Peterkaempfera bronchialis: one gene and its partners. The protein of the gene in region 3 interacts with the protein of the main gene of each other region in a pairwise test. Links are inferred from orthologs where the notes say so. Each region holds a gene or a part of one and is shown on either strand. Other genes may lie near its edges.

Evidence for each region.
Region 1: the proteins of ftsZ (region 3) and C7M71_RS08960 interact in binary tests that used the Escherichia coli proteins (3 or more experiments, as listed by UniProt). The link is inferred for Peterkaempfera bronchialis from one-to-one orthologs.
Region 2: the proteins of ftsZ (region 3) and rlmN interact in binary tests that used the Escherichia coli proteins (3 or more experiments, as listed by UniProt). The link is inferred for Peterkaempfera bronchialis from one-to-one orthologs.

The regions. Positions count from the first base shown.
Region 1 is NZ_CP031264.1:2,042,325-2,045,364, forward strand. The notes cover bases 1-2,888. They hold C7M71_RS08960 (rod shape-determining protein), read right to left. Parts: upstream 2,014-2,888; coding sequence 988-2,013; downstream 1-987. Other genes in these bases: mreC (rod shape-determining protein MreC), read right to left, coding at 1-902; ndk (nucleoside-diphosphate kinase), read right to left, coding at 2,390-2,803; C7M71_RS08970 (DUF4233 domain-containing protein), read right to left, coding at 2,867-2,888. Outside these bases: more of C7M71_RS08970, read right to left, coding at 2,889-3,040. UniProt on the Escherichia coli protein: Forms membrane-associated dynamic filaments that are essential for cell shape determination. Acts by regulating cell wall synthesis and cell elongation, and thus cell shape.
Region 2 is NZ_CP031264.1:4,864,258-4,867,272, reverse strand. The notes cover bases 135-2,997. They hold rlmN (23S rRNA (adenine(2503)-C(2))-methyltransferase RlmN), read right to left. Parts: upstream 2,200-2,997; coding sequence 1,069-2,199; downstream 135-1,068. Other genes in these bases: C7M71_RS21715 (phosphatidate cytidylyltransferase), read right to left, coding at 2,315-2,997; C7M71_RS21725 (hypothetical protein), read left to right, coding at 135-999. Outside these bases: more of C7M71_RS21725, read left to right, coding at 1-134; more of C7M71_RS21715, read right to left, coding at 2,998-3,015.
Region 3 is NZ_CP031264.1:1,391,197-1,394,274, forward strand. What follows is about bases 65-2,990. They hold ftsZ (cell division protein FtsZ), read right to left. Parts: upstream 2,166-2,990; coding sequence 963-2,165; downstream 65-962. Other genes in these bases: C7M71_RS06075 (YggS family pyridoxal phosphate-dependent enzyme), read right to left, coding at 65-184; pgeF (peptidoglycan editing factor PgeF), read right to left, coding at 188-928; C7M71_RS06090 (cell division protein FtsQ/DivIB), read right to left, coding at 2,508-2,990. In the rest of the region: more of C7M71_RS06075, read right to left, coding at 1-64; more of C7M71_RS06090, read right to left, coding at 2,991-3,078. UniProt on the Escherichia coli protein: Essential cell division protein that forms a contractile ring structure (Z ring) at the future cell division site. The regulation of the ring assembly controls the timing and the location of cell division.

The DNA of each region.
Region 1 (3,040 bases), 650 kb from region 3 along the record:
GTGGCAACGGACTTGGGTGCGGCCGGGGAGGCGGCGGGCTTGGGCTTGGGGGGCAGCACCGTGTCGCGGGGGTCGGTGCGGGGCTCCTCGACGACCACGCCCACCAGGTCGAGCTTGGTGAAGGAGACAAAGGGGTCGACCAGGACGGTCTTGGTGAGTTCGCCCGGGGTGGCCTCCACCTCGGTGACGGTGCCGACCGGGACGCCCGGGACGAAGGGGCGGCCCTTCTGCGAGCCGAAGGTCACCAGCCGGTCGCCCTTCTTCACCTGGGCGCGGCCGTTGAGCAGCTGCACCTTTATCGGCCGGGTGCCCTGGCCGGTGGCGAAGCCGATCTCGTCGCTGCCCTCCATGCGGGTGCCGACGGTGAAGTCGGGGTCGGAGGCCAGCAGGACGGTGGCGGTGGTGTGGCCGACGGTGGTGACCCGGCCGACCAGTCCGGCGCCGTTGATGACGGTCATGTCGCGGGCGACGCCGTCGTCGGTGCCGGCGTCGATGGTGATGGTCCAGGAGAAGCCCTGGGCCGCTCCTATGGCGATCACCTGCGCGGCCTTGATGGCGTACTGGCCGGAGCCGGCGGTCTTCAGCAGGCTGTCCAGCTGCCTGGTGCGCGAGCCGGCCATGTCGGAGGAGGCCAGGCGCTGCTTGAGTACGGCGTTCTGACGCTCCAGCCGCCGCATCCGGTCCTGGTGGGAGCCTGCGTCGCGGACCGCCCGGATGCCGTCGGCCACCGGGTTGACGGCGGAGGCGACGCCGTTCTCGACCGGGCCGAGCACGGTCGAGGCGGCGTCGCGGGCGCCGTTCAGCGGCGAGTCGTCGCCGCCCCGGATGTCGACGGTGATCAGGGCGAAGGCGATGGCGACCAGCAGGATGAGCAGCAGCCGGCTCTCTCGTGTGTCCCTCACGGTGCTCGGACGAGCCCTTCGTCTCTGGGGTCGGCCCGGGGCGCCGGCCGGGCCCTGGAGCCCGGCCGCGGCGCCGCCGGTTTGGCTAACGACGCGGCTGCGAGTCCAGGACCTGCTGGAGCGCCTCGAACTCCTCGACGCACTTGCCGGAGCCGAGCGCGACGGAGTCCAGCGGGTTCTCGGCGATGTGGATCGGCATGCCGGTCTCGCGGCGCAGCCGCTCGTCCAGGCCGCGCAGCAGGGCGCCGCCGCCGGTGAGCACGATGCCCCGGTCCATGATGTCGCCGGCCAGCTCGGGCGGGCACTGGTCGAGGGTGGTCTTCACCGCGTCGATGATCGAGTTCACCGGCTCGTCGATGGCCGTCCGGACCTCGGCGGCGGAGATCACGACGGTCTTGGGCAGTCCGCTGACCAGGTCGCGGCCACGGATCTCGGCGTGCTCGTCCTTCTCGCCGTCCATGCCGTACGCGGAGCCGATGGACATCTTGATCTGCTCGGCGCTGCGCTCGCCGAGGAGCAGCGAGTACTCCTTCTTGATGTGCTGGACGATGGCGTTGTCCAGTTCGTCGCCGGCCACCCGGATGGACTGCGCGGTGACGATGCCGCCCAGCGAGATCACGGCGACCTCGGTGGTGCCGCCGCCGATGTCGACCACCATGTTGCCGGTGGCCTCGTGGACCGGCAGACCGGCGCCGATCGCGGCGGCCATCGGCTCCTCGATGATGTGCACCTGGCGCGCACCGGCCTGCGAGGACGCCTCGATGACGGCGCGGCGCTCGACGCCGGTGATGCCGCTGGGGACGCAGACCACGACCCGGGGGCGGGCCAGGTAGCGGCGGCGGTGGATCTTGAGGATGAAGTAGCGGAGCATCCGCTCGGTGATCTCGAAGTCGGCGATCACGCCGTCCTTCAGCGGCCGGATGGCGACGATGTTGCCGGGGGTGCGGCCGATCATCTTCTTGGCCTCGGCGCCCACCGCGAGGATGCCGCCGGTGTTGGTGTTGACCGCCACGACCGACGGTTCGTTGAGGACGATGCCGCGACCCCTGACGTACACCAGCGTGTTGGCGGTGCCGAGGTCGACAGCCATGTCACGGCCGATGAACGACATGTTGTTCGCCATGGGATCAGGGGGCCTTCCCGAACTCGAGGGTGGGGGTGGCAGGCGGTGCTGGACAGCCGTGCCGACGTGCTGCGTCACCGGCATCGCCGCACCGGGCGGGCAGCCCGTGAGCCGTCCCCCATCGTAGCCACGCCCGCTTTGGGGACGCCTACGCACACCGTCCGCCCATTGTCGGTGCGCGAGGAGTGTTCTCACGGGATTGGGACGCCGTGTCGGTGCGTGCAGTTCCCGGTCGGACGATCATCGCAGCAGATCATCGGGGTGGTCCGGGGCTGCGGACCACCCCGGGGCAGGGCGGCGGGACCGCCCCGCGACGACCCGCCGCCGGGCGGGGCGGCGGGCCGTGCGGACCCGGCCGTCCGGGTCAGGCGTGCGCCGGGAAGAAGATCTTGATCTCGCGCTCGGCGGACGCCTCGGAGTCGGAGGCGTGGATCAGGTTCTCCCGGGTGATGGTCGCGAAGTCGCCACGGATGGTGCCCGGGCCCGCCACGATCGGGTCGGTCGCCCCGGCCAGCGCCCGGATGCCCTCGATCACCCGCTCACCCTCGACGATCATGGCCACCGACGGGCCGGAGGCCATGAACTCCAGCAGCGGCTCATAGAACGGCCGGCCGAGGTGCTCGGCGTAGTGCTGCTCCAGCGTGGCCCGGTCGAAGGTGCGCAGCTCCAGCGCGGTGATGGCCCAGTCCGCCTTGCGCTCGATGCGGCTGGTGATCTCGCCGATCAGACCGCGGCGGACGCAGTCGGGCTTGAGCAGGACGAGGGTGCGCTGGGACACGGGGCGGCTCCGGAAGAGGTGCGTACGGGACAGGGATGGTATGGGCAGGAGGTTACCCGGGCGTCATACCTGCGCCGCCGCCCGGGCCGCCTTGATGGCGTCGATCCTCCGCCCGTAGCGCACCGAGCACCACCACAGGGCGGCGAAGACCGCGCCCAGCACATACATCATGGGCACCACGGCGCCGGCGGCGATCAGCCCGAGCTGGAGCGCCCAGCCGAGGGCCACGCCGCCACG
Region 2 (3,015 bases), 3.5 Mb from region 3 along the record:
GCCGCCCGGCTCGGCTGGTGCCTGCCACCGCTCGCGGTGATCGGCTGGCTCTCCGCCGCCTGCGCCCGCGCCCTGCCGGGGCAGCGGCCCGAGCGCATCGCCGGTCTGACCGCCGCCGGTGCCGGACCCGTCCGCATCCGGCTGCTGGTGGCCGGTGAGACCGCCCTGGCCTGCACGGCGGGCAGCCTGCTGGCGCTGCTCGGCTTCCTGGTACTGCGCAATGACATCGCCGGGGCCACCCTCGCCCCCGAGGTGGGCATGGGCACCGGGCTCCCCACCGCCGCACCGCTCACCCTGCTGCTGCTGGTACCGCTGATGGGCGCGGCGGCCGCCGCCGGGGCCGTACCGGCCCGCGACACCCTGCCCGGGCGGCCCACCGAACCGGCCGTACGCCCGCTCGGGCCGCTCCGCACCGTCGTGGCACTGGCCGCCGTGGTGGTCGGGGTCGCCATCGAGCTCTACGGCCTGCACAGCGGTGCCCGCCCGCTGCGGGTGGCGGCCGGGCTGGGCACCACCACCGCCGTCGCGGCCTGCGGTTGGGCGCTGGCGCTGCTGGGACTGGCGCTCACCGTGCCGCTGAAGCTCTCGCTGGCGGGCCGGCTGCTGGTCGCACGGCACCCCCGGGCCGCCCGGCTGCTGGCCGGCCGGGGTCTGGAGGCCGAGGCCCTGCGGCTCGGGACGCCCCTGGGGCTGCTGTCGCTCACCCTCGCCGCCGTGGCCGCCGCCGGGGTGCGCTGGGCGACCGGCAGCGGACCGGGTGGGCCGCTGCCGGTGGTCGAGGCCGTGCTGATCGGCCTCTGCGCGGTGGCCGCAGTCGGCGTGACGCTGATCGAGACCCGCACCGTCCGCCGCCCGCTGCTCGCCGCCGTACGCCGCCTGGGCGCCCCCGCCGGCCTGCTGCGCAGCGCGGCCCTGCTGCGGGCCGCCGCCGCGAGCGCCGTGGTGCTGGTCACCGCGACCGCAGCGGCCGGGCTGACGGCGCTGGCACTGAGCCGCTGAGCCGCTGGGCCGCTGGGCCGCTGGGCCGCTGGGCCGCTGGGCCGCTGACAGGCGGCGTACCGCCGTGGGTCAGCCGGCGGCGGCGAGCTGGCCGCAGGCGCCGTCGATCTCCTGGCCACGGGTGTCGCGGACGGTGACCGGAACGCCGTGGGCCTCCAGCCGGCGGACGAACTCGCGCTCGTCCTCGGGACGGGAGGCGGTCCACTTGGAGCCGGGCGTGGGGTTCAGCGGGATCAGGTTGACGTGCACCCGGTGGTTCTTCAGCTTGCGGCCGAGCAGGTCGGCACGCCACGCCTGGTCGTTGATGTCCTTGATCAGCGCGTACTCGATGGAGACCCGGCGGTTGGACTTCTCCGCGTAGGTCCAGGCGGCGTCCAGCACCTCGGACACCTTCCAGCGGGTGTTCACCGGGACCAGGGTGTCGCGCAGCTCGTCGTCGGGGGCGTGCAGCGACAGCGCCAGCCGTACGCTCAGGCCCTCGTCGGCCAGCCGGTGCATCGCCGGGACCAGGCCGACGGTGGAGACGGTGATACCGCGCTGGGAGAGGCCAAAGCCGTCGGGCGCGGGGTCGGTGAGCCGGCGGATGGCGGCCAGCACCCGGTTGTAGTTGGCCAGCGGCTCGCCCATGCCCATGAAGACCACGTTGTTGAGCCGCGTCGGCCCGCCGGGGGTGCTCTCCGGCGCTTCCGCAGGCCCGCCGAGGGCTCCGGCCCGGAGGTCGCGCATGCCTGCGGCGATCTGCTCCACGATCTCGGCGGTGGAGAGGTTGCGGGTCAGCCCGGCCTGGCCGGTGGCGCAGAAGGGGCAGTTCATACCGCAGCCGGCCTGGGAGCTGATGCACATGGTCACCCGGTCCGGGTAGCGCATCAGCACCGACTCCACCAGGGTGCCGTCGAAGAGCTTCCAGAGCGTCTTGCGAGTGGTGTCGCCGTCGCAGGAGACATGCCGCACCACGGACATCAGGTCCGGCAGCAGCGCCTCGGCCAGCCGGTCGCGGGAGGCCGCGGGGATGTCGGTCCACTCGGCGGGGTCGGCGGAGAGCCGCCCGAAGTAGTGGCGGGACAGCTGGTTGGCGCGGAACGGCTTCTCCCCCAGCTCGGCCACCGCCTCCCGGCGGTCGGCGGCGCTGAGGTCGGCGAGGTGGCGCGGCGGCTTGGCACCGCGCGGCGCGGCAAAGGTGAGTTCTCCGGGTGCAGGCATGGTTCCCCCAGTGTCTCAGATGCGCGCGCATGCCCGGGCCGGGCCCGGAGACGGCGGCGGCCCCGGGCCGGTCGCCGGGGCCGCCGTGGACGTACGGGGTGCTACGGGAAGGGTGTCAGGCTCCGACGAAGGCGGCGAAGAGCAGCCAGCTGACCGGGGCGGTGGGCAGCAGGGAGTCCAGCCGGTCCATGATGCCGCCGTGGCCGGGGAGCAGGGTGCCCATGTCCTTGATCCCCAGATCCCGCTTGATCATGGACTCGGCCAGGTCGCCCAGGGTGGCGACGACCGCAGCGCAGCCGCCGAGCACCAGGCCCTGCCACCAGGCACCGCCCTCGATCATCAGCTGCATGCCCAGCGCACCGGCCACCATGGAGAGCGCGACGCCGCCCGCCAGACCCTCGCGGGTCTTGCCGGGGCTGATCCGGGGCGCCAGCTTGTGGCGGCCGAACTTGAAGCCCACCGCATAGGCGCCGGTGTCGCTGCAGACCGTGATCAGCAGAAAGAGCAGCACCCGCCGAGGGCCGTCGTCGGCGTGCAGCATCAGGGCCACAAAGGTGGCCAGGAACGGTACGTAGAAGGCGGTGAAGATGCCTGCGGTGACATCCCGGAGGTAGCCCTCCGGGGCCTCCCGCATCCGCCACACCAGCACCACCAGCGCGGTGAGCGCCAGCGCCGCCGCCGAGCCCTCAGGACCGAACGCATACCCGGCGGCGAGCATCGCCGCGCTGCCCGCGACCAGCGGGATCTGCGGTACCCGGATGTCCTTGCGCTCCGCCAGGCGGCTGGTGAGCTCCCAGACGCCCATGCCGACCGCCG
Region 3 (3,078 bases):
TGGTGACCACCACCAGGGTGACCTCATGGCGCGGCCGCCCGGCGGCGGCGCAGGCGTCGGCGATGCGCTGCTCCACCGCGGCGAGGTTGGCGCGCAGCTGCTCGCGGCGGGCCCGCCCCTGCTCGGTCAGGGCATCGGGAAAGGACGGGCCGTTCGGAAACGGGCCGTCATGGTGATTCGTCATCTTCTATCGCTGTCCCCGGCCGAACCAGACATAGCCCGCGAGGCGCCCGGTGCGCTGCTCGCGGCGGTAGGAGAAGTGGTCTGCGGACTCCCGGGTGCAGACCGGTGACCGGCGGCGGTCGGTGACACCGGCCTCGGCGAGCTGGGCGTCCACTCCGCCCGGCACATCCACGGCGGGGGTGCCCCAGCCGGTGGTGGCGTACGCGGCCGGAACCGCCTCGGCGACTTCGGCCCGCAGCGCGGCGGGTACTTCATAGCAGTGGCCGCAGACGGTGGGGCCGGTGACGGCGGTGATCCGCTCGGGCCGGGCGCCGAGGCGCACCATCGCCTCGACCGCTGCGGGGACCACCCCGGCGGCGAGGCCGGGCCGCCCGGCGTGGGCGGCGGCGGCGACCCCGGCGACGGGGTCGGCGAGCAGTACGGGGGCGCAGTCGGCGGTGAGTACCGCCAGGGCCAGCCCGGGGCGGGTGGTGACCAGCGCGTCCACCTGCGGTGCCGTGCCGTCGGCCTGGCGGCCGGTCACCTCGGCGACCTCGCGGCCGTGCACCTGGTTCATCCAGACCACGTCCGCCGGGTCGAGGCCCAGCGCCTCGGCGGCGAGCGCCCGGTTGCCGCGTACGGCGGCCGGGTCGTCGCCGACCGCTCCGCCGAGGTTGAGCTCTCCGTACGGAGCGGAGCTCACCCCGCCCCACCGGTCGGTGAAGGCGAAGTGAGCCCCGTCGCGGTCGATCCGCTGCCCGATCATGCGCTGCTCCTCGGGCCGGCGGCTATCGGGCAGATCACTTGAGGAAGTCCGGGACGTCCAGCTCCTCGGCCGGCGTCTCCACATAGGGGCGCTGGATCGGGGGGATCTGCGGCGGCACCGGCGAGGTGGCCGGCGCGGGGATGTGCTCGGTACGGCTGGCGGGCAGCTCGTCGGCGGCCGGGGCGACCGCGCCCAGGGAGCCGTAGGAGGTGCGCGGGGGCGCCGGGCGGTCGCGGTCGCGGTCCTGCGGGGTGGACTTGACCACCGGCTCGCGGACGATCGCAGGCGGCTGGCCGCCGTCGAAGCCGGCCGCGATCACGGTGACCCGCACCTCGTCGCCGAGGGCGTCGTCGATGACCGCGCCGAAGATGATGTTGGCCTCGGGGTGGGCGGCCTCGCTGACCAGCTGGGCGGCCTCGTTGATCTCGAAGAGGCCGAGGTCCGAGCCGCCGGAGATGGAGAGCAGCACGCCGCGTGCGCCGTCGATGGACGCCTCCAGCAGCGGCGAGGAGATGGCCATCTCGGCCGCCGCCTTGGCGCGGTCCTCGCCACGCGCGGAACCGATCCCCATCAGCGCCGAACCGGCGTCCGACATCACGGACTTGACGTCGGCGAAGTCCAGGTTGATCAGGCCGGGGGTGGTGATCAGATCGGTGATGCCCTGGACACCGGAGAGCAGCACCTGGTCCGCGGAGCGGAAGGCATCCAGCACGCTGACCTGGCGGTCCGAGATGGACAGCAGCCGGTCGTTGGGGATCACGATGAGGGTGTCCACCTCTTCACGCAGCTGCGCGATGCCGTCCTCGGCCTGGTTGGCGCGGCGGCGGCCCTCGAAGGTGAAGGGACGGGTGACCACGCCGATGGTGAGCGCGCCCAGCGAGCGGGCGATGTTGGCGACCACGGGAGCGCCGCCGGTTCCGGTGCCGCCGCCCTCGCCGGCGGTGACGAAGACCATGTCGGCCCCCTTGAGGACCTCCTCGATCTCCTCGCGGTGGTCCTCGGCGGCCTTGCGGCCGACCTCGGGGTTGGCGCCGGCGCCGAGGCCCCGGGTGAGTTCACGGCCCACATCGAGCTTGACGTCGGCGTCGCTCATCAGGAGGGCCTGCGCATCGGTGTTGATCGCGATGAACTCGACGCCCTTGAGACCGACCTCGATCATCCGGTTGATGGCGTTGACGCCACCGCCGCCGATACCGACGACCTTGATGACTGCGAGGTAGTTCTGCGGTGCTGCCACGTCGAAGGCCTCTCGCCTCGAAATACCGGGTCGGACGGCTGCGTGGTGACTGCCGTACGACGGATGTCGATGGGTGGGGTGCCCGTTTCCGCGACACATGTCCCGGAATGCCGACCGCCGACCCGAACCCTAACCTTGAGGTTTAGGGTTACTGCTGTGCCAGTGTCTGTTACAACGTCCTGGTGACACAGGACACTAGGTCGATGCGCGGCTGCGTTCAACGAACACGCCGAGCCTCCTGCTTTTCTTTTGAGCCTATGTGATCATCCCTGGCCTCACACAGCCGGGGTGGACCACCAAGAGTCGGGCCGCGCGGGCCCGGCGTCAACAGATGAAGCGACGTCAACCGGCCGTCGCCGGCGCCTCCGGAGCGCTGACGTCATAGGTCCGGGCCTGCCGGGTGAGCAGCGCGGTGAGTACCCTCGCCTTGCGCGTGCCCCGCTCGCTGCTGCCCCAGAGCACCAAGCGTCCACCGTCCAGCCGCAGTTGGATGTCGTCGTAGGAGTGCACCTCGACGGTCGAGACCTTCTTGGCCACCAGGGCCGGCAGATCCCGGGCGACCTGCACCACCGCCGCCACCAGCTCCTTCTGCGGGAAGGCGGCGATGGCGTCCCGGGCCGCCGGGTCGGGCTTCAGCTCCACCACCGGCACTCCGGGCGGCGGCGCCGGCTCGGTGGCGAACCGCACGCCCCCGGCGTCGACCTGGGTGTAGCGGCCGCCGGACTCCTTCACCGCAGCCACCGGCCGGCGCTCGGTCACCTTGATCCGCAGGGTGTGCGGCCAGCCCCGCCAGACCTCCACCCGGTCGACCCGGCTGAGCACCGAGGTCACCCGGCGCCGTACCGCGTCGGTGTCCACCCGGGCCAGCGGCCCGCCCGGGTGCACCCCGGCGGCCTCGGCGACCTGATCGGCG